3 regions of the Phaeacidiphilus oryzae TH49 genome follow, and region 2 is predicted to be linked to each of the others. Evidence: riboswitches for the same ligand, from Rfam matches in the RefSeq annotation. Region 2 holds a riboswitch; each other region holds the start of a gene.
What was found. A riboswitch is a leader RNA that binds a small molecule or an ion and turns the genes downstream of it on or off. The one in region 2 is predicted to bind S-adenosylmethionine.

Region 1 (10,267 bases), 3.0 Mb from region 2:
GAGCGCAGCACGTCGCCGACGGCCCAGTGGAGTCCGAGGCCGCCCTCGTTGGCGCTGGACAGGTGCAGCCGCTCGCCGATGCCGCCGAACCGGGCGTACGCCTCGGCGATCCACTCGGCGGCGCCCGCGAGCAGCCCGCCGCCGACCGCGAGGAGCGGCGGCCCGCAGCGGCGGCGGCGCAGCAGGACGGCCGCGACCGGGAGCGGGAGGGCCAGGAACGCGGCATCGCTCGGCCGCATCAGCGCGGCCAGCGCGAGCGCTGCGGCCAGGCCGGCCAGCGGCGCCCGCCGTGCGGGACCGGCCGCGCCCGCCGCGGTGAGGAAGCAGCCGACCGCGGCCAGCCCGCCGAAGGCGATCCAGAGGTTGGGCATCGCCTGCGGGCCGTAGTACTCGGCGATCCAGAGGGTGCCGAAGAGGAGCCCCGCCAGCGCGGTCACCCGGGTGTCCAGCAGCCGGCGCCAGGCGCACAGGGCGAGGAGCAGCCCCGCGCCGGAGAGCACCGCCAGATAGACCCGCAGCGCGGAGGTCGAGTCGGTCACCGCCGCGAGCGGGGCGACCAGGAGGGTGATCCCACGGGCCCGCGGGGCGCTGAAGAACTCGGCGGGGATCTGCGGGGCGACCTGGCTGACATAGACCGTCTCGTCCCAGCCGAGGCCCATCGAGACCGGTACGAAGGCCAGTTGGGAGGTGGTGAAGAGGGCGGCGACCGCGACCAGCCACCACAGCGAACCGCCGCCGGCGCCGTCGGGACCGGAGCCGGAACCCCCGGAGCCCGGGTCGCCGGCGGCGCCGCGGTCCGGCTCCGTCCGCCGCCCGTCACTCGGGAGGCCGGAGCCGGAGCCGGCGGGAACGACGAGGTTGGCGCTGATGGGAGGGGCCCTTCCTGGACCTGGAGCCGCGGCACGCGCTCGGCGCCTGACCGCGACACCCTCTCCCATCAACCTGACATCCGGGTGAGCGGAAGGTCGGAAACTCTTATCGAACGAATATCCTTACCCAGCTCATCCCTTCGCCGGCGCGGTGGGCGTCGCTGCGCGACTCCACGCCCGGGAGCCGGTGCGGGACCAGCTCCGGGGCGTTCGCCGTGCCGTTCGGCGAGGCCGCCACCCACAGCGCCCAGCCGGCGCAGAGCGCCGCGAGGCCGACCCAGAAGCCGATCCACCGCCAGCGCGCCAGCCCGCGCCGACGCGGGCCCCTTCCACCGGCCGGGGTGGCGAGACGACGACGCATGAGGGGGCGCCTCCTGGAGCGGGCGGCGGGCAGACAGGTTCCGTTCCGTCACTGTTGGTGACGGTTATCACGCAACGTATCCGCGCTCCCGCTCGTACCTCGACCCCGGCTCGGCTGAACAGGTGTCAGCGAGCCCCGGCGGCCCCGGCCTGCGGCGCTCAGTCCGCGGTTCCGGCGGTGTCCGCCGAGTCGGCGGTGTTCGCGCAGCCGGCCACCCGGTACACGTGCTCCACGCGCGGAGCCCCGTCGAAGTACCGGCCGACCAGCTCGCGCCAGCGGGCGAAGCCCTCGGAACCCCGGAAGTCGACGGTGTGGGCCTCGACGGACTCCCACCCCACGACCAGCCGGTAGCGGGAGGGGAACTCCACGCTGCGCCGGAGCTGCACGCCCAGGCAGCCCTTCGCCGCCTCGAAGAGCGGCTGCGCCTCGGCGTACGCCGCTTCGAAGGCCTTCTCCTCGCCGGCGACGACGTCGATCTCGGCGATCTCCCACACGCTCATGGCTGCACGGTCCTTTGCTGCTCCGGGGACGGGACTGATGATCGATGATCAGCGGATTGCGATGCTACGTCGTGCCGCGTCGCGACCGACACGGGCTCCGGCGGAGACTGGGGGGCATGACGGTCAAGCTGAGGATGCAGGTGAAGCGGATCTACGACGAGCCCGGGGAGGACGACGGCCGCCGCGTGCTGGTGGACAGGCTCTGGCCGCGCGGGATCTCCAAGGACCGGGCCGAGCTCGACGACTGGGCGAAGGAGCTCGCGCCCAGCAGCGAGCTGCGCGCCTGGTACCACCAGGACCGGGAGCAGCGCTACGACGAGTTCGCCGAGCGCTACCGCCAGGAGCTGGACACCCGCGAGCAGAATGAGCGCCTGGACTCGCTGCTCGACTCCGCCGACGACCCCGGGGTCCTCACCCTCCTCACTGCGGTCAAGGAGGACGACGAGCCCCGCAGCCACGTCCCGATCCTCCTGGCGGTGCTCCAGGAGGCGGCGACGGGGGAGAAGTAGCATCAGCGGCCTGAAGCGGCCTGAAGCGGCCTGAAGCAACCCGAGGCGGCCCGAGGCGGCCCGGCCCCTCATCCCTCCATCGGCTCGTCCGCGGTGATCGGCCGTCGGGGGAGGGGGCTGGAGTAGACGACGCTGGTGGTGATCGCGCCGAGGCTCGCGATCCGGCCGGTGACCTGCTCCAGATGGCGCATGGAGCGGGCGACGATCTTGAGGATGAAGCAGTCCTCGCCGGTCACGTGGTGGGCCTCGATGACCTCCGGGGTGGTGTCCAGGAGGTCGTGGAAGGGCTTGTAGTTGCCGTGCGGATAGCGCAGCCGGGCGAAGGCCATCACGGTGAGGCCGAGCCGCTCCGGGTCCACGACGGCGGAGTAGCCGGCGATGATCCCGCTCTCCTCCAGTCGGCGGACCCGCTCGGTGACGGCGCTGGCGGACATCGAGACGGTGCGGGCGAGTTCGGTGTAGCCGGCCCGGCCGTGCTTCTGCAGGGCGTCGAGGATGCGGAGATCGGTGGCGTCCGGGGAAACGGCGGTCATGCCGGGAATCTGCCGGGGAATCGGCGCCGGATCAAGGGGTTCGGCGTGTGATCTCCGTTCCGCGTCGGGGAGCGGGGCCGTAGCGTTTCCGGCATGACGATCACAGCTGCCAGTCCCGCCCTGCGGACCCCGCCCGCGGCGCCCGCCGAGGCCGCCGCCTTCTTCGCCTCGCGCCTCGCCTTCCAGGCCGACGTCGCCGACGTGCAGGCCTCAGTGGCCTCCGGCCGCCCCGGCTTCGTCCTGGTGGACTCGCGCGGCCAGGAGGCCTGGGACCAGGGCCACGTCCCCGGTGCCGTCCACCTTCCCACCGCCGAGATCCCGGAGCGGGCCGCCGAACTCCTCGACCCCGCCGTACCGGTGATCACCTACTGCTGGGGCCCCGGCTGCGACGGAGCCACCCGCGCGGCCCTCGCCCTGGCCCAACTCGGGTACCGGGTCAAGGAGATGATCGGGGGCATCGAGTACTGGACCCGGGAGGGCTTCCCGGTCGAGACGGCGACCGCCGGCGTCCGCGCCCGGCCGGCGGACCCGCTCGTCGCCCCGACCGGTGGGGACGGCTGCGGCTGCTGAGCGCTGCGACCGCCGAGGGGCGGCGGCGTCGCCGGGCGCCTCAGCGGCGCTCGTAGGGGATCTGCTCGCCGGCCTCGATCGGCAGCGGGAGGCGGTTCTCGGCGGGCGGCAGGGGGCAGGTGGCGAAGTCGGTGTAGGCGCAGGGGAGGTTGACCGCCCGGTTGAAGTCCAGCACCACCGTGCCGTCGGCGGCGGGCGCGGGGATGGAGAGCGAGCGGTTGGCGGCGTAGGTGGTCACCCCCGAGGTGGCGTCGGTGAAGAGCACCAGCAGGCTGCCGGGGGCGTGGCCGTCGAACGCGGTCAGGCTCAACTCCTGTCCTTCCAGGGTGAATTCGATCCGCCCCGGGGCCTGGTAGACGTGCTGGAGGCCCTCGACCGCCGCGCCGACGGTGGTCGGGCGCGGCTCGTCGAACGGCGTGTACCGGCCGGTCACCGCCCAGCGGGGGTCGGGGGCGTAGGCGGGGGTGCCGCGGTAGTCGGCGCGCAGGGGGTGGTCCGGGTGGCGGGGGCGGACGATGTCCTGGCCGCCGCGGCGGGCGACCTCGATCACCGCGTCGCCCCAGACCGCCTGGACGCCGCCGCGCTCGGGGACGGGCCCGAAGGCGTGCCGGCCGCGGACGGGGGCGCCGTCGACGAGGAGCTCCTCGCCTTCGCCGAGCTCCACGACGACGCCCTCGTCGTCCGTGGACCAGAGGCCGGGGGCGCCGGGGATGGGCTGCGGCTCGGCCGTCGGCCAGTGGAGGCCGGTGACGGCGAGGAAGCCGTGGGCGTCGGCACGGACCTCCTCGTGGCGGCGGTGCCAGGCCTCCCAGTCGGCGGCGAAGGCGGTGGCGGGGGCGGCGGTGGCGGAAACCTGATGAGTGGTCATGAGTCTTCCCTGGAGGTGGGGTTGATGACGCGATGGGGGCCGGGGCCGAGGCCTTGGGTCTCCGGCCGGAGGGCCTGCGGCCGGGCAGGAGCTCGTGCCGGTGGTGGCGGGGCCGGTCAGGGCCGACAGAGCGAGGCGGCGACACGGAGGAGATCGACGTGCCGGCGGGAGCGGAGGCGGAGGGGGCACCGGGGGCGATCGTCGCCGGGGCTGAACGCCGCACCGCCACTGCCATCGCCTTCACCGCCCTCACCGTTCGGCCCGCCGAATCGGGCGCCGTCGAGACGTGCAACCCCGGGCCGCCGCGAGCCATTCCACGCTGCCGCTGCCGCTGCGCCGCCGATGCCGGACGCGATCGAAAGGTAGGCACGGCGGCCGAGGGCTGTCAACGGCGGGTGCCCGGGCGCGAGCCGGGGCCGCCTTGCTGCTCAACGCGTGCTTGACGGCCCGGCGGAGGGTGTTCAGACTGGTCCGGACGGTCACGACAGTCAGCGCCCGCCGCCACGGCGGGTAATCGGCCCCGGCCCGCTGACGGGCAACCCTTCCACCGCGACGGGGTGCCCCGGGTGACGACCGGGTTCCGCCGAAGCGGCGGGGCAAGCGCGACGACGGGATCGGTGGAGATGGCCGGCAGGGGCAGCGGCAGGGCTCGTGAAGCCCGCAGGCCACTCGTCCGTTCGGTCCTCACCCGCCGCCTCCACATCGATCTGCTGCGGGTCTGCAGCGCGTTCGGCAGAGCGGGCTGACGCCGAGCTCCGGCGGCGCACCCCGTCCGGGGCACAGCGCCGCTCCGGCCACCGTCACCACCACCGCCTCGGCGTCGGCCGCCTCGGCCTGAGCGGCAGCCGCAGTCGCGCCCCGCCCCATGCCCCCACCTCGTCCTCGCGCCTCCTCGGCGGCCGACAGCGCCGCCGGGACGCGCCCTGCCCTGGAGAGAGCCATGCCCGAGTCCCTGCTCGACGCCGCCTCGTCCACCGCCCGCTTCCGCGACCGGATCGGCGCCGGCGACGCCCCCGACCCCCACCGCTACCAGCTCTACCTGCGCCTCGGCTGTCCGGGCTCACTCCGGGTCTCGATCACCCTCGAACTGCTGGGCCTCCACGAGGCCATCGCCACCACGCCGCTGACCCCCGCGTCGAAGACCGTCACCGCGGACCAGGCGCTGCTCCGCCGCGCCTACGAGTCCACCCAGCACCACTACGCCGGCCCCCTCAGTGTCCCCGCGCTCTGCGACCGCTGGAGCGGGCGGGTGGTGAGCAACCATGTGCCGGACATCCTGGACGACCTCGCGGACCGTTTCGCCGCCGCCGCTCCGAAGCCCCAGGGCGGCGGGCGCGTCCTGCCGCTCCGCCCGGCCGCGCTGGCCGGCGACATAGCCGAACTGCGGACCCTCCTCGACGGGTCCGTCACCCAGTCGGCCCGCCGGGCCGCCCTCGCTCAGGGGACGCGCCGCCGCGAGGAGGCGCTGCGGACGCTGCTGGGCGCCCTGGACGAACTCGACCGCCGCCTCGCCGCCCACGGTCAGGAGTACGCGCTCGGCAGCGAACTCACCGCCGCGGACGTCGACTTGTGGTCGGCCCTGGTCGGCCTGCGCACCGCCAGGCTGAGCCGCCGCGGGGGCGACGGCGCCGACACCGAGGCGGCCAGGAGGACCATCGACGGCCACCACCGCCTCTGGTCCTACGTCGACCGGGTCACCGCCGCCCACCCGGCCTTCCGGGCCGCCGCGCGGGCGAACTGAGTACTCGTCAACTTCCTTGTGGCACACGCAGTGCCGCCGCGACCGAGCGGAAGAACGCGGCATGGGCGGCGGCGCTGCACGGCGTCTCCGGGCTCCACGGCACCACCCGGGCCGCCGAGGTCAGCTCCGTCCAGCCCGGGGAGTCGCTCGGGCTGGGCGCGGCGTTGACCCGGGTGTCGGCGAGGATGACCGCCGCCCGGTCGGCCCACTCCGCCGCGGCCGACCAGGTGGTCTCCGCCCAGCTCGCGCCCGGGCCCGGCGGCGGCTCCGGCAGCAGGACGCCGAGCTCGGAGAGCCGGTGGAGCTCCGGCCAGGAGTGCGGCCGGGCCGCGTAGCCGCCGTCCGGACCGGTGGCGGAGACGGCGACCACGGCCGGCCGCTCGCCGGCCGCGGCGGCCGCCTCGCGTACCTCCGCCTCGGCGGCGGCGAGTGGGGCGGCGATGTGGTCGGCGGGCTGGGCAGCAGCGGCGCCCTGGTCCGCCGCGCCCGCGATCCCCGCGCCGAGCTCGGCGAAGCGGCTCAGCAGCCGCTCCAGCGGGGCGTCGCCGGACACCGACAGGGCCACCGAGGGGACGCCGGCCGAGGCGAGCTTGGCCGCGATCGGCTCGGGCAGCGCGTACAGCCCCCGGCCGTCGTAGCTGACGTCCACCACCAGCTCGGGACGCAGTTCGAGGAGCGCCGAGACGGACACGTCCGCACCGGGGCCGAGGTAGCGGACCGGGGTGTCGCCACCGGCTCCGTTTCCGGCGCGGGAACCCGCCTCCCCGCCCGGGGCCTCCCCGATCGGCAGCGCGCCCGCCTTCGCCGGGTCCGCCGAGGGCCCGTCGTGCCCCGAGCCGTAGACGGCGACCAACTGCGAGCGCACCCCGGCGTCCCAGAGGGCCGCGCCGGCGCGTACATACGCCACCAGCCGCCTCGGCGGTCGGGGGAGTTCGACCGCGGCCCCGCGGTCGTCCACAAAGCTCCACCCGCCCAGCCTGCCGACGTCGGCCACACCCGCCATGGCGCACTCCCTTGGTCCGTGCTGCTCGATCGATCTCCCCTCCACCCTGATGGTCCGCGGGGAATGTCTCAAGAACGCCTGGTTGCGGACTCCTTGCCGGGAAGTGGTACGGCCGCGCGGGGGTGCGGGCGGAAACCTCTTGACCATGGCGGGCGGCGACTTCTAGCCTCCGGAAATGGAGACCGGTGACCTCGACGACAGCCTCGCCCACCTGCTCGAAGTCGTGCGTCCGCGCGCCGTGGAGGGCGTCGACTGGGAGGCGCCCGCGGACGGCCTCGCATGGTCCTGCTGGGAGACGGTCGAACACCTCGCCGACACCCTCTTCGTCTACTCCCTCCAGTTCACCCCGCGTCCGCCGGAGCCGGAGACCGGCCGCCACGGCTACCTCCCGGTCAGCGAGCTGAAGATGGAGCGCGAGCACGGCCCGCTGATGCTCCTCCACCTCCTGGCCGCCTGCGGCGACCTGCTGAGCCGGGCGATCCGCAGTGCCGGGCCGGGCCGGCGGATGCCGCACTTCACCCTGCTCACCGACCCGGACGGCTTCGCGGCGATGGGCACCGTGGAGAGCCTGGCGCACGGCTGGGACCTGACCGGCGGCCTCGGCGTCCGCGACGCCTTCAACCCGCCGCCGGAGGTGTGCGAGCGCGCGCTGTCCCGCCTCTTCCCCGAGATCCCGCCCGCCTTGTCCGCCGACCACGGCCCCTGGCCCGCCCTCCTCTGGGCCGTCGGCCGGACCGCGCTCCCCGGCCACCCCCGCCGGGAGACCTGGCGCTGGAACGCCCGCGTCCGCGAGTAGCCGTGACTCCTGGGCTCGCCGTCGCCCGTGGATGTTCGAGGCAGGGGCGAAGCGGCTCCCGGCAGGGCGACCGGGGTTGCCGGAGGTGACCGCGGAGCTCACCCGCGGCGGCGTAGCGCGGCCCAAGCCGCGTCGGCGTTCAGACGCCTGAGGAGAGTTGGGCGAAGCGGGTGAGGCTCTGCTGGTAGGCCGCCGGAGTGACGTGGAGGGGGCCGACGTAGGGGTGGGGCATGTTGAGGACGAAGAAGATGCCGAACCCCACCACCGCGCCGACCAGGCCCAGTGCCAGCGACTCCCGCAGATGGAAGGTGAGGCCGGCGATCGGGGCGTAGAGGAGGACCAGCAGGCCGGTGGCCACCAGTGCGGGGTAGAGCGGGGCGGGCAGGCTGACGCCGGTGTCGGCGAGGCGGATCTGGCGGGCCGTGTAGACCGCCGCCAGGTCGGTGAGCTCCTGCGTCCGGGCGGGGCTCTGCGGTTCGGCCAGGACGCGGGCGCGGACGGTGTCCAGCGACTGCCAGGTGGCGGGGTCGGCGGCGCCGTGCGCGGACATCGAGTGCCACTCGGGGCCGATGACGCCGGTGACGTAGGTGTGGAGCAGCGCCCGGGTGGCCGGATCGGCGTCCGAGTAGGCGGTGTTGAGCGCCCGCGCCTCGTCGAAGGTGTGCGAGCGGGCGGTGTTGATATTGGACCACGATCCGGCGATCAGGAAGGCCGCCACCAGGATGAAGCTCGACAGCGACGCCGAGCCGAGGAAGCTCAGCGCGCCACCGGAGAAGGTTCCCTGGCGGGACCGGTGGGTGCGGCCGAAGCCGGCCAGCACGGCGACCGCGACGGCGCCGCCGGCCAGTGCGCAGAGGACGAATCCGAGTACCGTCATCAGCCGCGCCTCCCGGGACCGCCTGCGGTGAAGTGGTGGGTGACGCCGGCCACCGCGGCCACCAGTGCCGGGATGGTGATGGCGATGAAGAGGAAGACGGCGTCCGGCGAGGAGTTGGTGGCCGGCTGGTAGTCGGCGACCACGGGCGCGGCGACGGCGGTGTGGGCGATCGTCGGGCTCGGGCTGGGGGTCGGGCTCGGCGGTGGCGGGGCTGGGGGCGGGGGTGGCGGGGACGCCGCCGGGGTGGGGGGCGCTGGGTGACGCACCGTCACCGTCGGCTGCCGGGTGGGATATCGGTGCACCCGGCCGCAGATGGGCATGGCCGGTGACGCGTGCGACGGTACCCGCGCGGGAGACCCGCCGGGCCATCCGCAGAGCGGCCAGACCGGGAACCTCGGGGGATGCGGATGCGGCATCGACGGCAGGTGGAGGTGGAGATGGAGGTGGAGCCGGTGGACTCCGGGGACGCTGCCCGGCCCGGGTATCGCCCCGCTCCCCGGAAACGGATCGGGCACCGACGTGGGAACGGCCATCCGCTGCGAACCCCTCTCGACTCGATTTCCGCAGGCAGGCTGCCCGTCCGCTGGTGGCGCGACGCCTGCCGCCCGGCCAAGCCACCCCTGCGGGTGACCCTCGGAACATCCGGGCGGGGACGGTGCGGGGACGGTGCGGGGCTGCGGCGGGACCCTGGCGGCGGGTGGGGTGGTGGGTAGGCTCGACTGCCATGGTGCGAGAGGTCGGTCTGGTCGTCGGAGTCGACGGGGGCGGTACCCGGACCCGGGCGGTGCTGGTGGCCGCGGGCGGTCCGCACGCCCTCGCCGGCGAGGTGCTGGGCCGGGGCGAGGGCGGGCCGGGCAACCCCCTCTCGGTCAGCGTCCCCGAGCTCGCCGAGCACCTGGCCACCGCGATCGGCGAGGCGGTCCCGGCGGGGGACCGCTCGCAGGTGGTCGCGGTCGGCGCGGGCTTCGCGGGCGCGGCGCGGACGCTGCGGGGGGACATCGGGCGGGTGCGGGCGCTCACCGCGCTGGACCTGGCGGCGCGTCAACTCGGGCTGGGCGGCGGTGCGGACGGCGGGCTGGGCGGGGCCGGGTCCGGGTCCGGGGCCGCAGGGGAGGCCGACGGCGCCATGGACGGGACGGGCGGGGGCGGTGGGCCGCTGGTGGAGGTGTACAGCGACGCCGAGGCCGCCTTCGCCTCGGCGCCCGGCACGCCGCCGGACGGCATCGCGCTGATCGCCGGCACCGGCGCGGTCGGGGTGCGCATCGCCCGCCGGCGGAGCGTCGCCTACGCGGACGGCAACGGCTGGCTGCTCGGCGACGAGGGCGGCGCGTTCTGGATCGGCCGGGAGGCGGTCCGCGCGGCGCTGCGGGCCGCGGACGGGCGGGGCGCGCCGACGGCGCTGCAGGCGGCGGTGTACCGGGAGGCGGCGGCCGACGGCCGGGCGGAGCTGCCGGAGCGGCCGTCCGACTACCGCGGTCAGCTGGTCCCGCTGCTGATGGCGCGGCCGCCGATCGCGCTGGCGCGCTTCGCGCGGGTGGTCGTGGCGGCGGCGGAGGAGGGGGACCCGGTGGCGGAGGTGATCCTCGACCGGGCGGCCGAGCACCTCGCCGAGACGGTCCGGGCGTTGCGGCCCGTGCCGA
Region 2 (10,267 bases):
GAGAGCACCACGGTGGTCCTGGTCCGGGAGACGCCCTTGGTCAGCGACAGGCTCCGCACCACCGCTTCCAGCCCGTCCACGTCGGCCACCCGGGCCTTGAGCATGTACGAGTCCTCGCCGGCGATGAACCAGCAGTCCTCGATCTCGCGGAGATCGCTCAGCCGGACCGCGACCTCCTCGTGGTCGGCGGCGTCCGAGAGCTGCAGTCCGATCAGCGCGGTGACGCCGAAGCCGAGCGAGGCCGGGTCGACCTCGGCCCGGTAGCCGGTGATCACCCCGGCCTGCTCCAGGCGGTTGATCCGATCGGTGACGCTCGGCCCGGACAGCCCGACCAGCCGGCCCAGCTCCGCGTAGGAGGCCCGGCCGTTCTCCCGGAGAGCCTGGATGAGCTGCCTGTCCACCGCGTCCATGTACCTGTGCGCCTTCCGATCGTCGGGCAATCCGGCCGAAGATATCCGGAATCGAAGACTCCCAGCAGAAACGTGCCCTGGTATCGAGGAAAGATACCGCGAGCGGCGGCCCCACGAGTGACCGGGGTCACTCCGCCCGGGCTACCCGGGCCTCGCCGAGCTCCCCGCTCCAGCGCCGGTAGAGGCCGTGCGGGACGCCGGCCGCGTCCAGCACCCGGCCGGCCACGAAGTCCACCAGCTCCTGTGCGGTCGAGCCGCCGGCGTAGAAGCCGGGCGAGGCGGGCAGCACGACGGCGCCCTCGTCGTGGAGCGCGACGAGCTGCCGCAGGGTCACCCCGCTGAGCGGGGTCTCGCGGAGGCAGACCACCAGGCGGCGGCGCTCCTTGAGGGTGACGCTGGCCGCGCGCTGGAGCAGGTCCTTCGACAGGCCGAGGGCGATGCCGGCGACGGCGGCGGTGCTGGCCGGGACCACGATCATGCCCTTGGCCGGGTACGAGCCGGAGGACGGGCCGGCGGCGAGGTCGCCCGCCGGGTGGTAGCGGACGGCGTCGTCCAGCGCGTCCTCCTTCCGGCCCAGCCAGGCGGCGAGGTCCTCGCGCCAGTGGGCGTCGCGGAAGGGGCGTCCCGTCTCGTCGATGAGGGTGAGCCGGGCGGCGCGGCTGACGACGAGGTCGACGCTCTCGCCGGCGTCCAGCAGCCCGTTGATCGTCGCCGCGGCGTAGGGCGTCCCGGACGCGCCGGACACCCCGACGACCCAGGGTTCTCGCTGCTCTTCTCCCACCCACCCACCCTATGCGCTCCCACGCGGGGGGCTACCGCCCCGGCCCCGGCGCCGCAGGCGCAGCTAGGGGCGCGGGGAACTGCGCGGCCGACCCGCAACGGCCCCGCACCCGGCAGCGGAGTCCGGGCTGCAACCCGGTAGCCGCTCCCGGCTGCAGCGCCGTAGACGCCCGGGCGCGCAGTTCCCCGCGCCCCCGACGCGGCCCTTCGGGCCTACTGCCGAGGCGGCCCGGGAAAGGCCGAAGGCGGCCCCCCGCCCAGGGGGACCGCCTTCGGACTGGTGGAACCGTCCGGTCCTTCGCGGAAGCGAGGGATCAGAAGTCCATGTCACCGCCCGGCATCCCGCCGCCGGCCGGCGCAGCGGCCTTCTCCGGCTTGTCGGCGATGACGGCCTCGGTGGTGAGGAACAGCGCGGCGATCGAAGCCGCGTTCTGCAGCGCGGAGCGGGTCACCTTGGCGGGGTCGATGACGCCCTGCTTGACCAGGTCCTCGTAGTCGCCCGTGGCGGCGTTGAGGCCGTGGCCGGCCGGCAGGTTGCGCACCTTCTCCACCACGACGCCGCCCTCGAGGCCGGCGTTGGTGGCGATCTGCTTGATCGGCGCCTCGAGGGCGACCTTCACGATGTTCGCGCCGGTCGCCTCGTCGCCGTCCAGCTCCAGCTTCTCGAAGGCGGAGCCGGCCTGCAGCAGGGCCACGCCGCCACCGGCGACGATGCCCTCCTCGACGGCGGCCTTCGCGTTGCGGACGGCGTCCTCGATGCGGTGCTTGCGCTCCTTGAGCTCGACCTCGGTCGCCGCACCGGCCTTGATGACCGCCACGCCGCCGGCCAGCTTGGCCAGGCGCTCCTGCAGCTTCTCGCGGTCGTAGTCGGAGTCGCTGTTCTCGATCTCGGCGCGGATCTGGTTCACCCGGCCCGCGACCTGCTCGCTGTCACCGGCACCGTCGACGATGGTGGTCTCGTCCTTGGTGATGACGACCTTGCGGGCGCGGCCGAGCAGCTCGATGCCCGCGTTCTCCAGCTTGAGGCCGACCTCCTCGGAGATGACCTGGCCACCGGTGAGGATGGCGATGTCGCCGAGCATGGCCTTGCGGCGGTCGCCGAAGCCCGGGGCCTTGACGGCGACGGACTTGAAGGTGCCGCGGATCTTGTTGACCACCAGGGTGGACAGGGCCTCGCCCTCGACGTCCTCGGCGATGATCAGCAGCGGCTTGCCGGACTGCATGACCTTCTCGAGGAGCGGCAGCAGGTCCTTGATCGCGGAGATCTTGGAGTTGGCGATGAGGATGTAGGGGTCCTCGAGCGAGGCCTCCATCCGCTCCATGTCGGTGGCGAAGTAGGCCGAGATGTAGCCCTTGTCGAAGCGCATGCCCTCGGTGAGCTCGAGCTCGAGCCCGAAGGTCTGCGACTCCTCGACGGTGATGACGCCTTCCTTGCCGACCTTGTCCATCGCCTCGGCGATGAGCTCGCCGATCTGGGTGTCGGCGGCGGAGATCGAGGCGGTGGAGGCGATCTGCTCCTTGGTCTCGACGTCCTTGGCCTGCTCCAGCAGGGCGGCGGAGACGGCCTCGACGGCCTTCTCGATGCCGCGCTTGAGGGCCATCGGGTTGGCGCCGGCGGCGACGTTGCGCAGACCCTCGCGGACGAGAGCCTGGGCGAGGACGGTGGCGGTGGTGGTGCCGTCACCCGCGACGTCGTCGGTCTTCTTGGCGACCTCCTTGACGAGCTCCGCGCCGATCTTCTCGTAGGGGTCCTCGAGCTCGATCTCCTTGGCGATGGAGACACCGTCGTTGGTGATCGTGGGGGCGCCCCACTTCTTCTCAAGGACGACGTTGCGGCCCTTGGGGCCCAGCGTCACCTTGACAGCGTCGGCGAGCTGGTTCATCCCGCGCTCGAGGCCGCGCCGCGCTTCCTCGTCAAACGCGATGGTCTTGGCCATGTGAAGTGGTCCCTCCGGGACTGTCGGATGCTGCTGGACCGCGCTGGCGCCCGCGACGGACGGCCGAACGGACCGAGGCGTCCCTTGCCCGCCTCGACCGCGGCCTCACCTTCCCGGCCCTTTGTCACTCTCACTGCGTGAGTGCTAACGCCAATGATTAGCACTCGCCCCCACTGAGTGCAAGCGTCTACGAAGAAGTTGAGCCCCGGGGGCTCAGGGCACCCCGTCGGCGACCCCCCCCCCGGCCGAGCGCCGGTCCACCCCGGCCGAGCGCCGCCCGAGCGCCGGACGACCGCGCGCCCCCGAGCATGTCCGAGGCCCGCCGCCTCCGGGTGGGAGACGGCGGGCCTCGGAAAGACCACATAGAGCTGCACCAGGCCCCGCGACGCGGGGATCGGCTGAGCAGCGGGTCCTGCTAATCAGCGTTCGCCGACTGAAGAGGTGATTTCGGCCGACTTACGAACCGAACCTCAGGCGAGCACGCGGACCATGTCCGCCTGCGGCCCCTTCTGACCCTGCGAGATCTCGAACTCGACCCGCTGGCCCTCGTCGAGCGAACGGTAGCCGTCCATCTGGATCGCGCTGTAGTGGACGAACACGTCCGCCCCACCGTCGACCGCGATGAAGCCGTACCCCTTCTCCGCGTTGAACCACTTGACGGTGCCCTGAGCCATTCCGAACTCCCCTAGTGCTGGCCCTTTCACGGATCCGCACTGCACGGACCCGGGCTGGCTCGCCGATCAACCGGCTCGTCCGGAAGGGCTCCGAACTACGCACGGTTCCCGCGATGCACCGCGCGAACCGGGCCGCCGCAGCGGAGACCGGAGTGCGCCGAGCGCGCCAACCGCCGCCGAATGTATCCGCATCGATGCCCTGTGCAACAGGCCATAACGGCGAGAAATTATGAGAGCGCAAAAAGGGTCAGCCGACAGCAGAAGACGACAAACCGCCACATATCAGGCCGGGCAAAAGGGATCAGCGGGGCGATTTTGAGCTCGCCTCGCGACGAAATCTGTCGGGGTTCCGTCAGCAGCACCCGCGGGCGCCGGGGAAGGGACTCTCACCGGTCTCAGCTCGTGGGATCCGTGGGGCTGAAACGCATTCCGGTGACTTCCGGCGACCTCGTTGACTCTACAACGAAAGACCCGGCCCACTCGGACCGGGTCCTTCGCTGGGAAAAGCCGTAATCAGCAGCCGCCGGCGACCGCGGGGATGATCGAGACGTTGCCGCCGTCGGCGACCGCGGTGTCCAGCCCCTCCGCGAAGCGCACGTCGTCGTCGTTGACGTAGACGTTCACGAAGCGGCGCAGCTTGCCCTGGTCGTCCAGGATCCGGGCGCGGATGCCGGTGTGGTCGGCCTCCAGCGCGTCGAGGACCTCGGCGAGGGTCTTGCCCTCGGCGGCCACCTCGGCCGCGCCCCCGGTGTAGGTGCGCAGGATGGTCGGGATGCGGACGGTGACGCTCATGCGAGGCCTGCCTCTCGGAACGAGTCAAGGGTGGGGCGGATGATCGCGGTCGGACGGGCCTTGTCCGCGACCGCGTCGAGGGTCTTGAGGCCGTCGCCGGTGTTGAGCACCACGGTCTCGGCGGCGGGGTCCAGCTGACCGCTCTTCAGCAGCTTGCGCAGGACGCCGACGGTGACGCCACCGGCGGTCTCGGCGAAGATGCCCTCGGTGCGGGCCAGCAGCCGGATGGCGTCCACCACCTCGTCGTCGTTCACGTCCTCCACCGCGCCGCCGGTGCGGCGGGCGATGTCCAGGACGTACGGGCCGTCGGCCGGGTTGCCGATGGCCAGCGACTTGGCGATGGTGTCCGGCTTCTGCGGGCGGACCACGTCGTGGCCCGCCTTGAAGGCGACCGAGACCGGGGAGCAGCCGGTGGCCTGGGCGCCGAAGATCTTGTACGGCTTGTCCTCCACCAGGCCGACCTCGATGAGCTCCTTGAGCCCCTTGTCGATCTTGGTGAGCTGGGAGCCGGAGGCGATCGGGATGACGATCTGGTCCGGCAGCCGCCAGCCGAGCTGCTCGCAGATCTCGTAGGCCAGGGTCTTGGAGCCCTCGCCGTAGTAAGGGCGGAGGTTGACGTTGACGAAGCCCCAGCCCTCGCCGGCCGGGTCGCCGATCAGCTCCGAGCAGAAGCGGTTCACATCGTCGTAGTTGCCCTCGATGCCGACCAGCTCGCCGCCGTAGACCGCGGCCATCACGACCTTGCCGGCCTCCAGGTCGTGCGGGATGAAGACGCAGGAGCGCAGCCCGGTGCGGGCCGCGGCGGCGCCCACCGCGCCGGCCAGGTTGCCGGTGGAGGAGCAGGAGAGGGTGGTGAAGCCGAAGGTGCGGGCGGCCTGCACGGCGATCGCCACCACCCGGTCCTTGAAGGAGTGGGTGGGGTTCCCGGAGTCGTCCTTGACGTGCAGCCCGCCGGTGATGCCCAGCTCGCGGGCCAGGTTGTCGGCCTTGACCAGCTTGGTCCAGCCGGGGTTGAGGCTGGGCTGCCCGGCGACGTCCGCCGGGACCGGCAGCAGCGGGGCGTACCGCCAGATGTTGGTGGGGCCGGCCTCGATCCGGGCGCGCAGCGCCTCGGGGTCGCCGGTCGGCAGCTCGTAGGCGATCTCCAGCGGGCCGAAGCACTCCAGGCACGCGAAGGAGGGGCCGAGCGGGAAGCGGGCTCCGCACTCGCGACAGGAGAGCGCGACGGCGGGACCGAAGTCGGGGGTGTCGGTGGAAGTGTTGGCGTCAGCAGTCTGCGCAGCCATGAACGGCGAGGCCCTCTCTCCTCATCTTCCCTGCGACGGCTTTCGCCGCAGGACGGACTTGGCACCTTCCCCGCCGGGGGCCGCGCCGTGGCTGGGCGGACCGGCTGGAGGGTTGCCGGGGCTTCAACGGGCCGTTCCCTCTGCCCCTCTGGATGAGCTCTATGGCGTTGAATCTCCCCTGCCGCGGAAGTACCGCGGCGGGTCAACGCGTTTGTCACAGGAGGACCGTCCCGGTCACGGGCCGGATGCCTCCCTCGTCCATGACTGTAACGGACGTCCCGCATCCTGTTCATAGACGTCCGGAACGCGAGATCGATCACACGCGGGAGTGGAGCAGTGCTAATCGAGGTGACGGAGTGGCTACGCAAGCGGTCCTGGTCCGCAGCCGACCGGCCGCTGCACGAGCTGATCTCCGCCAAGCGCCGGGCCGGCTCGGCCGGCACGGTGAGCGTGGTGCTCCCCGCGCTGAACGAGGAGGCGACGGTCGGCCCGATCGTGGCCGCGATCCGGCGCGAGCTGATGGAGGCCGTGCCGCTGGTCGACGAGCTGGTGGTGGTCGACTCCGGATCGACCGACCGCACGGCGGCGGTCGCGGCGGCGGCCGGCGCCCGGGTGGTGCACCGGGACGCGATACTCCCCCGGATACCGGCCGCACCCGGCAAGGGCGAGGTGCTGTGGCGCTCGCTGCTGGTGACCTCGGGCGAGATCGTCTGCTTCGTCGACTCCGACCTGCGCGAGTTCGACTCCGCCTTCGTCTCCGGGATCGTCGGCCCGCTGCTCACCGAGCCCGGCGTGGACTTCGTCAAGGCGATGTACGACCGGCCGCTGGAGACCGCGGCGGGGGTGGTGCCGGGCGGCGGCGGGCGGGTCACCGAGCTGGTCGCCCGGCCGCTGCTGAACCTCCACTGGCCGCGCCTGGCCGGCTTCGTCCAGCCGCTCGGCGGGGAGTACGCGGCCCGCAGGTCGCTGCTGGAGCGGCTGCCCTTCCCGACCGGCTACGGGGTGGAGATCGGGCTGCTGGTGGACGCGCTGGAGTCGGCGGGCCTGGACGCGCTGGCCCAGGTGGACGTGGGCGTGCGGCACCACCGGCACCAGGACGGGGCGGCGCTCGGCCGGATGGCCGCGACGATCTACGCGACCGCGCTGAGCCGGCTGGGCGGCGGGGAGTTCGACGCCCGGCCGCGGCTGACCCAGTTCCAGCGGGACGCCGAGGGCTTCGCCCCCTACACCACCGACGTGGCCGCGGAGGAACGCCCGCCGATGCGGGACGTCCCCGAGTACGCGGCGAGGTGGGCGCGCACCGCCTGACCGGGCGGGCGGGCGCGGCCTGACCGGGGGCGGGCGCGGCGGGGACCCGCACAGACCAACGGACGTTTGACGCGCCCGGCTCGCGGCTAAGGGGGAACCATGTCTGCACGTCGTGATCAGTCCGCGCCGTCCGAGCAGGAGCGGCCCCAGGCGACCGTACTCGTCGCGTCGAACCGCGGACCCGCCTCGTACTCGCTGTCGGACGACGGGTCGTTGTCGATCAAGCGCGGGGGCGGCGGCCTGGTCTCCGGGCTCTCGGCGATCGGCGGGGCGGACGGGACCGTCTGGGTCTGCGCCGCCCTCGGAGAGGGCGACCGGGAGGCCGCCCGGCGGGCCCCCGGGGGCAGGCTGGACCACCTCGCCGAGGAGTCCGCCCGGACCGACCAGCCGGTGCGGATGCTGGACATCGACGCCGGGACCTTCACCCGGGCGTACAACGGCATCGCCAACTCCACCCTCTGGTTCGTCCACCACCTCCTCTACGACACCCCGGTCAAGCCGGTCTTCGACGACCGCTTCCGCAAGGAGTGGGACTCCTACCAGGCGTACAACCGGGCCTTCGCCGAGGCGCTAGCCGCCGAGGCCGCGCCCGGGGCGACCGTGCTGATCCAGGACTACCACCTGACGCTGACCCCCCATCAACTGCGGGAACTGCGGCCGGATCTGAGGATCGGCCACTTCTCCCACACCCCCTGGGCGCCGCCGGACTACTACCGGCTGCTGCCGGACCGGGTCGCCGCGCAGGTGCTCGAGGGCGTGCTGGGCGCGGACCGGGCGGCCTTCCTCACCCGGCGCTGGGCGCGCACCTTCGCGGACTGCTGCGAGGCGGTGCTCGGCGCCGAGGTCGTCGACCCCGGCCCGGACGGCGGCGACCTGACGATCCGCCACCAGGGCCGCGAGGTGCGGATCGGGGTGCACGGGCTGGGCGCGGACGCCGAGTTCCTGCGCGACCGGGCCCACCAGCCCGACGTGGACTCCCGGCTGGCCGGGCTGCGCACCTCGGTCGGCACCGGGCCGGACGGCCGGCCGCGCCGGACGATCGTCCGGGTGGACCGGACCGAGCTGTCCAAGAACATCGTCCGCGGGCTGCTCGCCTACCGGCATCTGCTGCGTACCCGGGAGGAGTGGCGGGGGCGGGTGGTGCACATCGCCTTCGCCTACCCCTCGCGGCACGACCTGCCGGAGTACCGGGAGTACACGGCGGCCGTCCAGCGGCTGGCCGCCGAGATCAACGACGAGTTCGGGACGGCCGACTGGCAGCCGCTGCTGCTGCACGTCGACGACGACTTCCCGCGTTCGCTGGCCGCCTACCGGCTGGCCGACGTGGCGCTGGTGAACCCGATCCGGGACGGGATGAACCTGGTCGCCAAGGAGGTGCCGGTGGTCTCCGACGAGGGCTGCGCGCTGGTGCTCTCCCGGGAGGCCGGGGCGGCCGCCGAACTCGCCGAGGACTCGGTGATGGTCAACCCGTACGACGTGATCGCCACCGCGGACGCGCTGGACGCGGCGCTGAACATGCCGGCCGGCGAGCGCGCGGAACGCTGCAAGCGGCTGGCCGCGGCGGCGACCGCGCTGCCCCCGCAGCGGTGGTTCCTGGACCAGCTGGAGGCGCTGCGTTGACCGCGGGGACAGGACAGGGCGCCGACGGGACCGCCTGCGCCGCCGGCGCGCTGACCGAGCTGCTCGGCACCCCCGGGCTGCGGGGACTGCTGGCCGAGCCCGAACGCGCCCTGGTGGCACTGGACTTCGACGGGACGCTCTCGCCGATCGTGGCCGATCCGGAGGCCGCCCGGGCACATCCGGCGGTGCTGCCGGCGCTGCGCCGGCTGGCGCCCCGGGTGGGCACGGTGGCGATCCTCACCGGGCGGCCGGCCGAGGTGGCGGTGCGCAACGGCGGCTTCGCCGGCGCGGAGGGCCTGGACGGGCTGATCGTCCTCGGCCACTACGGCGCCGAGCGCTGGGACGCGTCCACCGGCCGGGTGACCGCCGACCCGCCGCCGCCCGGGGTGGCGGCGGTCCGCGCCGAACTTCCGGGGCTGCTGAAGGACCTAGCGGCGCCGGAGGGGACCTGGATCGAGGACAAGGACCGCTCACTGGCCGTCCACACCCGCCGTGCGGCCGACCCGGACGGGGCGCTGGACCTCCTGCGGGCGCCGCTGGCGGCCCTCGCCGAGCGCACCGGGCTGCAGGTGGAGCCCGGCCACTACGTCCTGGAGCTGCGCCCGCCGGGTGTGGACAAGGGGGCCGCGCTGCGTGGGCTGGCCCGCGAGCGCAGAGCGCGCGGAGTGCTGTACGCCGGGGACGACCTGGGCGACCTGCCGGCCTTCCGGGCCGCCCGCGGGCTCGGCGGCTGCACGGTCGTGGTGGGCGATCCGCCCCGCCCCGAACTGGAGGCGCTGGCCGACACGGCGGTCCCGTCGCCCGCCGAACTGGCGCAGCTGCTGGGGGGCCTGGCGGCCGCCCTGGGATGAGGCGGAGGGCCAGCGGCCCTCGGCGGCCCTCGGTGGCCCGAAGGGTCGGTGGTCGCGGGGTCTCAGCGGCCCGCGCGGCGGGTGTCCCGGAGCCTGCGCAGGCGGTTGACCAGGACCGGGGAGTGGGCGAGCGCCTCCTCGCGGTCCAGCAGGGCGTTCAGCAGCTGGTAGTAGCGGACGGGGGCGAGGCCGAGCCGCTCGCGGATGGCGGCCTCCTTGGCGCCCGGCGAGCGCCAGCTCCTCGCCTCCAGGGCGAGGATCGCGCGGTCCCGGTCGCTCAGTTCCCGCTCCACCCGCGCCACCCCCTCCGGGTCTTCGTGGCCGCCTTCCCCGGTCCGACCATACGACCTGTCATTCTGCCCCGTCGGATCCAGCCAGTGTGCGACTGTCCGGCCCGCTGCCCGGGCGGCTAGCGTCCCGCCCATGGACGCCACCGACGCCCCCAGCTCCCCGACCGCCCCGGCGGGACCGAGCGGCCCGAGCGGACCGACCGGCCCCAGCTTCGCCCTCCACGTCGCCGACGTGGAGTTGACGGAGGATCAGCTGGATCCGGAGCAGATCGTCTCCGGCCGTCCGGTGGTCTCCTCCGCGGTCCTGTGGACCTCCGCG
Region 3 (10,267 bases), 2.4 Mb from region 2:
CCCAGGTGTGGAGCTCCCAGCCCGGCATGATGCGGATCAGGCCCTCGGAGAAGCCCATGTACCAGTCGGGCTGCGCGTCGGTGGACACCTGGTCCGGCCGGTAGGGGCCGAACATCCAGATCGGGTTGACCGTGGCGACCGCGGAGACCGCCGCGATGACGCCGAAGACCAGGAAGAAGAAGCCGCCCGCCTTCGCCATGTAGACCGGCATCAGCGGCATGCCGACGACGTTCTTCTCGCTCTTGCCGGGGCCCGCCCACTGGGTGTGCTTGTGGTAGAAGACCAGGATCAGGTGGGCCACCAGCAGGCCCAGCATGATGCCCGGGATCAGCAGCACGTGGATGGTGAAGAACCTCGGGATGATGTCCGTGCCGGGGAACTGGCCGCCGTACAGGAACATCTGGATGTACGTGCCGACGATCGGCACGGACAGGATCGCGCCCTCCATGAAGCGGATACCCGTACCGGACAGCAGGTCGTCCGGGAGGGAGTAGCCCATGAAGCCGTCGAACATGCCGAGGAACAGCAGCAGGAAGCCGAACAGCCAGTTGATCTCACGCGGCTTGCGGAACGCACCGGTGAAGAAGATGCGCATCATGTGGACGACCATGGCCGCCACGAAGACGATCGCCGCCCAGTGGTGGATCTGGCGGATCAGCAGGCCGCCGCGGACATCGAAGCTGATGTCCATCGCCGACTTGAAGGCCTCCGACATCCGGATGCCGTCCAGCGGGGTGTAGGAGCCGTGGTAGACGACCTCACCCATGCTGGGGTTGAAGAACAGCGTCAGGTAGACGCCGGTCAGGATGATGATGATGAAGCTGTAGAGGCAGATCTCGCCCAGCATGAAGGACCAGTGGTCCGGGAAGATCTTCCGCAGGTTGGACTTGGCCAGGGTGTAGATCCCCAGCCGGCCGTCCAGCCAGTCCGCCGCCTTCTCGCCCGGCGAGGCCGGCTTCGTGGGGGCCGCTGCCGACGAAGAGCCGTTCGTGGCGGCAGCACCGTGTGTCCCGTGTGTCGTGGTCATGCGCTGCGCTCCCAGTAACCGGGGCCGACGGGCTTGCTGAAGTCCCCGAGCGCCTCCAGGTAGCCCTGGTCGTTCACCGCGATCCGCAGCTGCGGCAGCGGGTGGCCGGCCGGGCCGAAGATCACCTTGCCGCCGTCCGAGAGGTCGAACGTCGACTGGTGGCACGGGCAGAGGACGTGGTGGGTCTGCTGCTCGTAGAGGCTGATCGGGCAACCCACGTGGGTGCAGATCTTGGAGTAGGCGAGGACGCCCTGGTAGCCCCAGTCAGCGGTCTGACGGGACTTGATGTCCTCCGGCTGGATCCGGACGAGCATCAGGGCGGCCTTGGCCATGACCTCCTGGAAGTCCTCCTGGTCCTCCTCCACGCCCTGCGGCTTGGCGAAGGTCAGGGAACCGGTCTCGATGTCCGAGGCCTTGATCGGCTCGTCGGTGTTCATGTTGACCAGCAGCTTGCCGCGGCTCCAGGCGGTCTGCTCGAGCTTCTTCTCGGGCAGCGGGCCCAGGTCGCGGAAGAGGAAGAGCGCGCTCAGCGGCAGCAGGCCCATCGCACCGATCATGGTGTTCCGGATCAGCTTGCGGCGGCCGAAGCCGCTCTCCTCGGCGCCCTGCTTGAAGTCCGCGAAGACCTTCGCGCGGACGTCCTCGGGGGCCTCGATCGGGTGCCGCTCGGAGGGGTGCTCCTCGTCGGACATCAGGGTGCGGGCCCAGTGGACCGCGCCCGCGCCGATGCAGAACAGCGCCACGCCCAGGGTCAGACCCAGCGTGAAGTTCATCGCGAGGACGTGGCCGAACGGCCAGACGTAGATGATCTTCGAGTTGCCGAGCGTCGCGTATGCGACCAGGAAGGCGATGGTCGCCAGCATGGAGATGACGAAGAGGAACGCCACCTGGCGCTCGGCCCGACGGGCCGCACGCTCATCGATGTCGGTGCGGCGGGGCTCGTGAGGGGGCAGACCCGGGTCGGCGAACGGGTCGTCGCTCACCGCGACGCCGTCGCCGTGTGGCTCTACGGCCTCAGGCAGGTTGTCTTCAGACATGTTGTCCTGGCTACTCATGACTTCTTGGCCTTGGTGGTCCGGGCGGCGATCCAGATGGCGACGCCGATCAGCGCGCCCAGAGCGAAGATCCAGCCGAACAGGCCCTCGGTCACGGGGCCGAGCCGTCCCAGGCTCAGACCGCCGTAGTTGGGGTTGTCGGTGGACGTGGTGTGCTCGACGAAAGCGATGATCTGCTGCTTCTGCTTCTGCGGCATCGTGCTGTCCGGGAAGGACGGCATGTTCTGCGGCCCGGTCAGCATCGCCTCGTACATGTGCTTGGGGCTGACGCCCTTGAGGGACGGCGCGAACTTGCCTCCGCTCAGCGCACCGCCCTCACCGGCGAAGTTGTGGCACTGCGCGCAGTTGGTGCGGAACAGCTCTCCGCCCTGGGAGACCGCCTGCGGGTCCGTCGTCGTGTAGTCCGACTTGGACGGGATGGACGGACCGGGGCCGAGGGAGGCCACGTAGGCCGCCATCTGGTCGATCTCGGCCTGGGAGTAGATGTTCTTCTTCTTCTCCACCTGCGGGCCGGGCTGCTGCGCCGGCATGCGGCCGGTGCCGACCTGGAAGTCCACCGCCGCGGAGCCGACGCCGACCAGGCTGGGCCCGTCGCTGCTGCCCTGTCCGTTCAGGCCGTGGCAGCTCGAGCAGCCGGTCGCGAAGAGCTTCTTGCCCTGCTCGATCGCGAGTGACTGCGAGGAGGTGTCTGCCTGAGCCGAGCCGGCGGGCGCGAAAGCGGCATACAGCCCCCCGGTGGCCGCGAGCGCGAAGAGTAGGACGACGAGCGCCGCCAGTGGGTGGCGCCGTCGTGCGGAGAGCTTTTTCACGGATTAACCCCGGTTGAGGATCTGAGCGTCTGGTGTCTGGGTGACCGTCAGGTCGGTCGGTCGGGACCGCCCGCGGTCGCCGGGGGACGGTCCAATCGGCCCGCTGCCTACTTGATGAGGTAGATCGTCGCGAAGAGTCCGATCCAGACCACATCGACGAAGTGCCAGTAGTAAGAGACCACGATCGCGGCCGTGGCCTGCTCATGCGTGAAGCGCTTCGCCGCGTAGGTCCGGGCGAGGAGGAGCAGGAAGGCGATCAGACCACCTGTCACGTGCAGCCCGTGGAACCCGGTGGTCAGGTAGAAGACCGATCCGAACGGGTCCGAGGACAGCGAGATGCCGTCCTTCTTCACCAGGTCCGTGTACTCGTAGATCTGACCGCCGATGAAGATCGCGCCCATCATGAAGGTGACGATGAACCAGGCGCGCAGCTTCTTCACGTCGCCGCGCTCGGCGGCGAAGACACCCATCTGGCAGGTGAGTGAAGAGAGCACCAGGATCGTCGTGTTCACCGACGCGAACGGCACATCGAGATGTTGATTGTGCTCGTGCCAAAACGCCGTGCCGGTCACCGATCGGAGCGTGAAGTACATCGCGAAGAGGGCCGCGAAGAACATCAGCTCGGAAGCCAGCCAGACGATGGTTCCGACGCTGACGAGGTTCGGCCGGTTGACCGACCCGTGTGCGTGCCCGGTTTCTACTGCAGTTGCTGTCGCCACGACCGACATTATGTCGGTCCCTTATTCCGCCTTCACGCCGGGGGTCCTTCCCGGGTGTGTCCCGGGTGTGGCGTACCCTCCGGCCACCGCTCCGCCGCCGGTCGTCGGCCCGGAGGCCGCTCAGGGCCCGGGGCGGGCCAGGAAGCTGACGCCCCTTCAGGTTTCCGGAGGGCCTGTCAGGGCGTCCTGGAGGGCGCTCGGGGCCGGGGGCCGGGCGCGACGCGCCGGGGGAGCGCCGGGCTCACCGTACCGGCCGTCCCTCTAAATGATGAAGAGATGCCGCCGTACGCGCCAGGACTGACGCCGCGTCGGAGATCGGCGTAGCATCGCTCGGCAGTGCAGGTGCAGGGTGCGACCGCCGTCACACTGGGCGAGCGGGGGCACACGAGTCACAGACCCCAGGGGGTTGTCCGCATGGCAGCTGCGTCCGGCGCGAGCGCGGGGATGCCCGCGCAGGCCACCGTCCTCGTGTACAGCGACGACCGGAACACCCGTGAGCAGGTCCGGCTGGCCCTGGGGCGCCGCTCCGCGGCCGGGGGCGCGGGCGGAGTCGAGTTCCGCTATATCGAGTGCGCCACCGTGCCGGCCGTCCTCCGCTCCATGGACCTCCACGCCAAGGGCGAAGTGCCGGTGCACCTGGTGGTGTTGGACGGCGAGGCGGTGCCGGCCGGCGGAATGGGCGTCTGCCGGCAGCTGAAGGACGAGATCTACGGCTGCCCGCCGGTGCTGCTGCTGATCGGGCGGCCGCAGGACGCCTGGCTGGCCGGCTGGAGCCGGGCGGACGCTGCGGTGCCGGCCCCGGTGGACCCGTCGGTGCTGGCCTCCACGGCCGCCGAGCTGCTGGGGCGCTCCGCACGATCATTCGCCGCGGCGGGCTGAGGCCGGGGCGGGGCGGGCCGTCGGGTGGATAGGGTGGAGGGTGTAGTCCCCGTCCCCTTTCTATAGGGGCCCGTCCGCTGGAGAGAAGCCATGGCTGAGTTGCGACCTGCGAAGAGCGGCATCGAGCCCGCGCAGGTGCGCAACTGGCCCGACCTGCTGACCTCGCTGATCCGCGGAGAGGACGTCTCCGAGGAGACCACCGCCTGGGCGATGGACGAGATGATGACCGGGGCCGCCACTCCGGTGCAGATGGCCGGCTTCCTGGTGGCGCTGCGCGCCAAGGGGGAGACGGTCGCCGAGGTCGCGGGCCTGGTCCGGTCGATGTACGGGCATGCCACGACGATCGAGGTGCCCGGCGAGACCGTGGACATCGTGGGCACCGGCGGCGACCGGGCCAAGACGGTGAACATCTCCACCATGTCCGCGATCGTCGCCGCCGGGGCGGGCGCCCGGGTGGTCAAGCACGGCAACCGGGCGGCGTCCTCCCGGAGCGGCGCGACGGACGTGCTGGAGAAGCTCGGGGTGAACCTGGCGGTTCCGGCCGAGAAGGTGGCCGGGATCGCCGTCGAGGCGGGGATCACCTACTGCCCGGCGCCGGTCTTCCACCCCTCGATGCGCAACGCCGGGCCGGCCCGCGGCGGGCTCGGGGTGCCGACCGTCTTCAACTTCCTCGGCCCGCTGACCAACCCGGCCCGGGTGCGGGCCTCCGCGATCGGCGTCTTCGACCGGCGGATGGCCGGGATCATGGCGGGGGTGCTGGCCGAGCGGGGCTCGTCCGCGCTGGTCTTCCGGGGCGACGACGGCCTCGACGAGCTGACCACGACCGGGACCTCCCGGGTGTGGATCGTCCGGGACGGGGACGTCCGGGAGACCGTCTTCGATCCGCGGGACGTGGGGATCCCGCTGGTGGACATCGAGGCGCTGCGGGGGGCGGATCCCGCGTTCAACGCGGAGGTCGCGCGGAAGGTGCTGGCGGGGGAGCGGGGGGCGGTGCGGGACGCGGTCGTGCTGAACAGCGCGGCGGCGCTGGTCGCGCTGGCGCCTGCGGCGACGCCGTTGGAGGAGCAGTTGGCCGCGGCGATGGAGCGTACGGCGAAGTCCATCGACTCCGGCGCGGCGCGGGAGGTCCTCGCGCGCTGGAGCGCGGCGACGGCGCGCGCGGCGGGGTGATCCCCGGGAGTTGCGAAGCAACTCGAGGGGCGCGGGGAACTGCGCGCCCAGCGCTGCGGGCTGCCGCGTCCGGCGACGGAGTCCGGGTTGCAACCGGGCGGCCGTTGCCGGGTGCGCCGCCGTGGCTGCCCGGGCGCGCAGTTCCCCGCGCCCCTCGATTCGCCCTTCGGGCTCATAGCGGGGCGTAGCCCCGGCGGCATCTCGAAAAGTGGGACGCGCGTCCCAGCGCGGGAGCCCTGTGGCATACTTCCCAGCAGGTCACGAGTGACAGCGAGAAGGCCCCGGCCGGCTGTCCGGCAACCCTCCGTCCGTGGCGGGGTGCCCCGGGTGATGACCAGGTCGAGCGGAAACACGTCCGCATCGGCAAGCGCGGACCCTGCTCTCGGGGTCCTGGGTCTCCGAGGAGTGCTGTTGATGATCAAGCGAATGCGTTAGAGGCCGAGGCGCCTCCCACTTCGCCGTACCCCCCGCGTCGCCGCCCCCGGTATCCGCGCGTTCCGCCGTACCCCCGCGCGTGCTGACGCGATGTCATCTCTTACCGCCGCCGCCGCGGTACCTCACGCCCTGGAGTGCCCGTTATGTCGTCTTCCTCCGCTTCTGTCGCCGCCTGTACCCCGCTCCCCGTCCTCGGTCGCGACGTCGAGGTCCCGCTGGTCACCGGTGAGAAGGTGGTCTACGCCGCGCTGGACTACGCCGCCAGCGCCCCCGCGCTGCAGCGCGTCTGGGACGACGTCGCCGCGTACGCCCCCTACTACGGCAGCGTCCACCGCGGGGCCGGGTACCTCTCGCAGCTCTCCACCGACCTCTTCGAGCAGAGCCGGGCCGCCGTCGCCGAGTTCCTCGACCTCCGCGAGGGCGACCAGGTGGTCTTCACCCGCGCCACCACCGACTCGCTCAACCTCCTCGCCTCCGTGCTGCCGGCCGGCACGGCCGTCTTCGCCTTCGAGACCGAGCACCACGCCTCGCTGCTGCCCTGGCGGCGCGCCGGACTGACCGTCGACTACCTGCGCGCCCCGCGCTCCCCCCGGCAGGCGGTCGCCGCGCTGGAGGAGGCGCTGCGCGGCACCGAGGGGCCGCGGCTGGTGTGCGTGACCGGGGCGTCCAACGTCACCGGTGAGATCTGGCCGGTCGCCGAGCTCGCCGAGGTCGCCCACCGGCACGGCGCGCGGATCGTCCTGGACGCCGCCCAGCTCGCCCCGCACCACCGGGTGTCGGTGCGCGAGCTGGACGTGGACTGGGTCGCCTTCTCCGGGCACAAGCTCTACGCGCCCTTCGGGGCGGGCGTGCTGGCGGGCCGTCAGGACTGGCTGGACGCGGCCGAGCCCTATCTGGCCGGCGGCGGCGCCTCGCGCAGCGTGGCCAGGGAGGCGGACGGCTCGGTCGTCGTCGAGTGGCACCAGGGCGCGGCCCGGCACGAGGCCGGCTCGCCGAACGTGATCGGCGCCTACGCCATCGCCTCGGCCTGCCGGGCGCTGACCGAGGCCGGGCTGGACACGCTGGCCGCGCGCGAGCAGGAGCTGCTGGCGCGGCTGCGGGCGGGGCTGGCGGAGGTGCCGGAGGTGAAGGTGCTCTCGCTCTTCGGGGACGGGCACCCCCAGGTCGGCGTCCTCTCCTTCGTCGTCTCCGGCTGGAACTCCTCGCACTTCGCCGCCGCCCTGTCGGCGGAGTACGGGATCGGCGTGCGGGACGGGCTGTTCTGCGCCCACCCGCTGGTGCGGCATCTCCTCGGCGCGGAGGAGGAGGCGCCGTCCGAGTGCGGGGCGCCGGAGGGCAGGGACGGCGAGCGCTCGCTGAACGCCATCCGGGTCTCCTTCGGCGCCGGCACCCCGACCGAGCACGTGGACCGCTTCGTCACGGCCGTCAAGGAGCTCGTCTCCGACGGCGCGCGCTGGTCCTACCGGACGGAAGCCGGCCGCTGCGTCCCCGACACCCGCATCCACGCCGCCTGAGCCCCCGGACGCAGCGCCGCAGGCGCCCCTGAGGTGCGCCTGCGGCGCCGGCGCTCCGCTACTCGTCGAGGCCCAGCGCGAACGCGGCCTCCAGGTCGTGCTCGGAGTATGTGCGGAACGCGATGTGCGTCTCGGTGTGGGCGACGCCCGGGATCTTGTTGACCTTGCCCGGGATGACGTCCGCGAGGTCCTCGTGCGCCCGTACACGGACCATCGCGATCAGGTCGTAGCCGCCGGCCACCGAGTACACCTCGCTGACGCCGTCCAGTGCGGCGATCGTCTCGGCGATCTCGGGGATCCGGTCGACATCGGTCTTGATGAGGACGATCGCGGTGATCACATGGGCTCCTGGGCAACACCTGAGCGGGGGTTCGGTCAGAGCCAGCGTAGCCGCCGCGGCAGACCGACATATCTCAGCCAGGCCCAGAGGAATCCGACCGTGAAGCCGATCAGGTGCGCCGGGTAGGCGACCCCGGAACCGCTCCCGGACGAGACCCACTGCAGGACGAACCACAGCCCCAGCACCAGCCAGGCCGGGAAGCGCAGCGGGATGAAGAAGAAGAGGGGGATCAGGCTGGTGATCCTGGCCTTCGGATAGAGGCGCAGATACGCGCCGAGGACGCCGGCGATCGCGCCGGACGCGCCGACCAGCGTCTGGCTCGCGTTCGGCGTCCCCATCTCCACCAGCGCGTAGCCGTACGTGGCCAGGTAGCCGACCGCCAGATAGAAGAGGAGGAACGGCGCCCGGCCCATCCGCTCCTCGGCCATCGCGCCGAAGACGAAGAGGAAGAGCATGTTCCCGGCCAGGTGGAGCCAGCCGCCGTGGACGAACATGGCGGTGAGGACGGAGAGCGCGGGGATCTTCGGCTCGGCGTGCGGCGAGCTCGGGCAGGCGGCCGTGCCGGCCAGCGCGGCGGGCTGGTTGTTCAGCAGCTCGCTGGGGATGACCCCCCACTCCCGGAAGTAGTCCTGCTGCACGCAGGCCGAGGAGTGCCCGTAGTAGAGCGGATTGAGCCCGGAGACCGGCCCGATCACGAACACCGCCACATTGACGGCGATCAGGCAGTACGTCATCACGGGGATGAAGGGGCTGCGGCGTACGCAGCGCACGAATTCCTCCACCGGGCGGGGGAGCCGGGGAAGCCGGAGACGCTGCACCATAGGGAGATCATTCCGTGGCGGGGGGAGCCGGGCATCGTGCGTGCGGCGTGTGGGGGAACGGGCGTGCTCACGACCGGTCTACGGGGGTGGAGTGTGGGATGTCGGCAGCAGGCTCTAAGGTGCAGGTCACAACAGCCGGTTTGCCTGGTTCGACCGAGGAGTCACCCATGCCCGTCCCCGCGCCCACCGATGCGACCCGCTGGCGCTGCACCCTGTGCGGCAATCTGACCCGTTTCGACGTCACCCGTACCACCCACGCCGTGGACTTCGTCCACCTCGACCTCGCCGGGGAGCCGAAGGTCGAGGAGACCCAGGTGCTGAGCGAGACCGTGGAGTCCGTGCGCTGCCGCTGGTGCAACGCGGTGGACCAGGTGGAGCTCGTCGACCGCCCCGGCCCGGAGGCCGCCTCGGTCGCCGAGTAGGCGCCGGGGCCGCAGGGCTGACGGGCCGTCGGGCCGGCCGGGGCCGCCCGGTGGCCCCCCGCCCGGCCCTGCCTCGCCCGGGCAGGCACCGTTTCGCGAGACAATCGTCTGGACGGGCCGCACGGAAGGGAACGCGGACGATGGATCGGAGCAGGGAACGTGGTGGACAGAGACCGGCCGAGCCCCGCCCCCGCGCCTCTGCCCGAAGACCCGCCGACTGACGCGGCAGCACCGCCGACTGACGCGGCGGCACCGTCTGCTGACGCCGCGGCACCGTCGGCTGCCACTTCGGCGCCGCGGACCGACGCCGCCGCGCCCCCCGTCGCGCGGCAGGAGGAGCAGCCGGGCGTCGGCCCCCTGGTCGAGGGGGTGCGGCGGCGGGTCGTCGGGCTGGCCTCGGACGGGCTGGCCGCCGTGCCCTTCGCCGAGCTGCCGATCGGCCTCCGCCGGTACGTGAAGTTCACCCCTTCCCGTCGGATGAAGCACGCCGCCAACGCGCTGGCCGCCGCCCTGGAGGCGGAGCCCGCCTTCCGCTCCCGGATCGCCGATCTCCTCCGCGCCGCCCAGCCGGAGCTGGTGGCCGCGCTGGAGGAGGGCGCCCCGCCGGCCGCCGCCGATCCGCTGGACGTCGCGGCCGCCGCCTATCTGCTGCGCACCCCCGGCTGGGAGCGGCTGGTCAACGAGACCGGCGAGCGGGTGGAGCGCGCGGAGGCGGAGGGCGCCGCCGTCGAGGCCAACCGCCTGGTGGAGAAGCTGCACGCGGAGATCGCCGCGCTGCGCTCCGCCCACCGCTCCGACCAGGACCGGGCCCGCGCCGAGACGGACGCGGCCCGCAAGGAGATCGAGTCCCTCCACCGCCGGCTGCGCCGGCTGGAGGCGGACACCCGCCGCGCCGAGGCCGCCGCCCGCCGGGCGGTCGCCGATCTGGAGGCGGTACGGGCCGCGGCCGCCGCCGAGCGCAGCACGGCCGACGCCGAGGCGCGCCGGCTGCGCAACCGCCTCGCCGACGCCGAGGCCTCCGTGGAGGCCGCCCGCCGGGCCGCCCGCGAGGGCCGCAGCGTGGAGGACATGCGGTT

Region 1: another riboswitch for S-adenosylmethionine. It lies ahead of BS73_RS31100 (glutathione S-transferase C-terminal domain-containing protein); the one in region 2 lies ahead of thrC (threonine synthase).
Region 3: another riboswitch for S-adenosylmethionine. It lies ahead of BS73_RS28360 (aminotransferase class V-fold PLP-dependent enzyme); the one in region 2 lies ahead of thrC (threonine synthase).

The regions. Positions count from the first base shown of each region.
Region 1 is NZ_JQMQ01000005.1:6,153,515-6,163,781, forward strand. Features, by position in the region: gene BS73_RS31065 (hypothetical protein) at 1-938, opposite strand, end outside; gene BS73_RS31070 (hypothetical protein) at 976-1,230, opposite strand; gene BS73_RS31075 (antibiotic biosynthesis monooxygenase family protein) at 1,389-1,730, opposite strand; gene BS73_RS31080 (DUF488 domain-containing protein) at 1,847-2,239, shown strand; gene BS73_RS31085 (Lrp/AsnC family transcriptional regulator) at 2,308-2,772, opposite strand; gene BS73_RS31090 (rhodanese-like domain-containing protein) at 2,866-3,342, shown strand; gene BS73_RS31095 (DUF1684 domain-containing protein) at 3,383-4,210, opposite strand; SAM riboswitch class IV at 4,688-4,819, shown strand; gene BS73_RS31100 (glutathione S-transferase C-terminal domain-containing protein) at 5,151-5,951, shown strand; gene BS73_RS31105 (hypothetical protein) at 5,959-6,954, opposite strand; gene BS73_RS31110 (DinB family protein) at 7,130-7,750, shown strand; gene BS73_RS37910 (bestrophin-like domain) at 7,890-8,627, opposite strand; gene BS73_RS37915 (hypothetical protein) at 8,627-8,899, opposite strand; gene BS73_RS31120 (N-acetylglucosamine kinase) at 9,352-10,267, shown strand, end outside.
Region 2 is NZ_JQMQ01000005.1:3,172,803-3,183,069, forward strand. Features, by position in the region: gene BS73_RS17830 (Lrp/AsnC family transcriptional regulator) at 1-410, opposite strand, end outside; gene BS73_RS17835 (UbiX family flavin prenyltransferase) at 538-1,191, opposite strand; gene groL (chaperonin GroEL) at 1,505-3,127, opposite strand; gene BS73_RS17845 (cold-shock protein) at 3,598-3,801, opposite strand; gene BS73_RS17850 (ubiquitin-like small modifier protein 1) at 4,315-4,593, opposite strand; gene thrC (threonine synthase) at 4,590-5,879, opposite strand; SAM riboswitch class I at 5,898-6,038, opposite strand; gene BS73_RS17860 (glucosyl-3-phosphoglycerate synthase) at 6,216-7,187, shown strand; gene BS73_RS17865 (alpha,alpha-trehalose-phosphate synthase (UDP-forming)) at 7,287-8,807, shown strand; gene otsB (trehalose-phosphatase) at 8,858-9,658, shown strand; gene BS73_RS39640 (DUF3263 domain-containing protein) at 9,721-9,951, opposite strand; gene BS73_RS17880 (cupin domain-containing protein) at 10,082-10,267, shown strand, end outside.
Region 3 is NZ_JQMQ01000005.1:5,524,852-5,535,118, forward strand. Features, by position in the region: gene qcrB (cytochrome bc1 complex cytochrome b subunit) at 1-1,027, opposite strand, end outside; gene qcrA (cytochrome bc1 complex Rieske iron-sulfur subunit) at 1,024-2,082, opposite strand; gene qcrC (cytochrome bc1 complex diheme cytochrome c subunit) at 2,079-2,891, opposite strand; gene ctaE (aa3-type cytochrome oxidase subunit III) at 2,999-3,619, opposite strand; gene BS73_RS28350 (response regulator transcription factor) at 4,055-4,489, shown strand; gene trpD (anthranilate phosphoribosyltransferase) at 4,580-5,659, shown strand; SAM riboswitch class IV at 5,916-6,035, shown strand; gene BS73_RS28360 (aminotransferase class V-fold PLP-dependent enzyme) at 6,238-7,608, shown strand; gene BS73_RS28365 (Lrp/AsnC family transcriptional regulator) at 7,667-7,948, opposite strand; gene BS73_RS28370 (rhomboid family intramembrane serine protease) at 7,984-8,769, opposite strand; gene BS73_RS28375 (hypothetical protein) at 8,937-9,191, shown strand; gene BS73_RS28380 (NYN domain-containing protein) at 9,549-10,267, shown strand, end outside.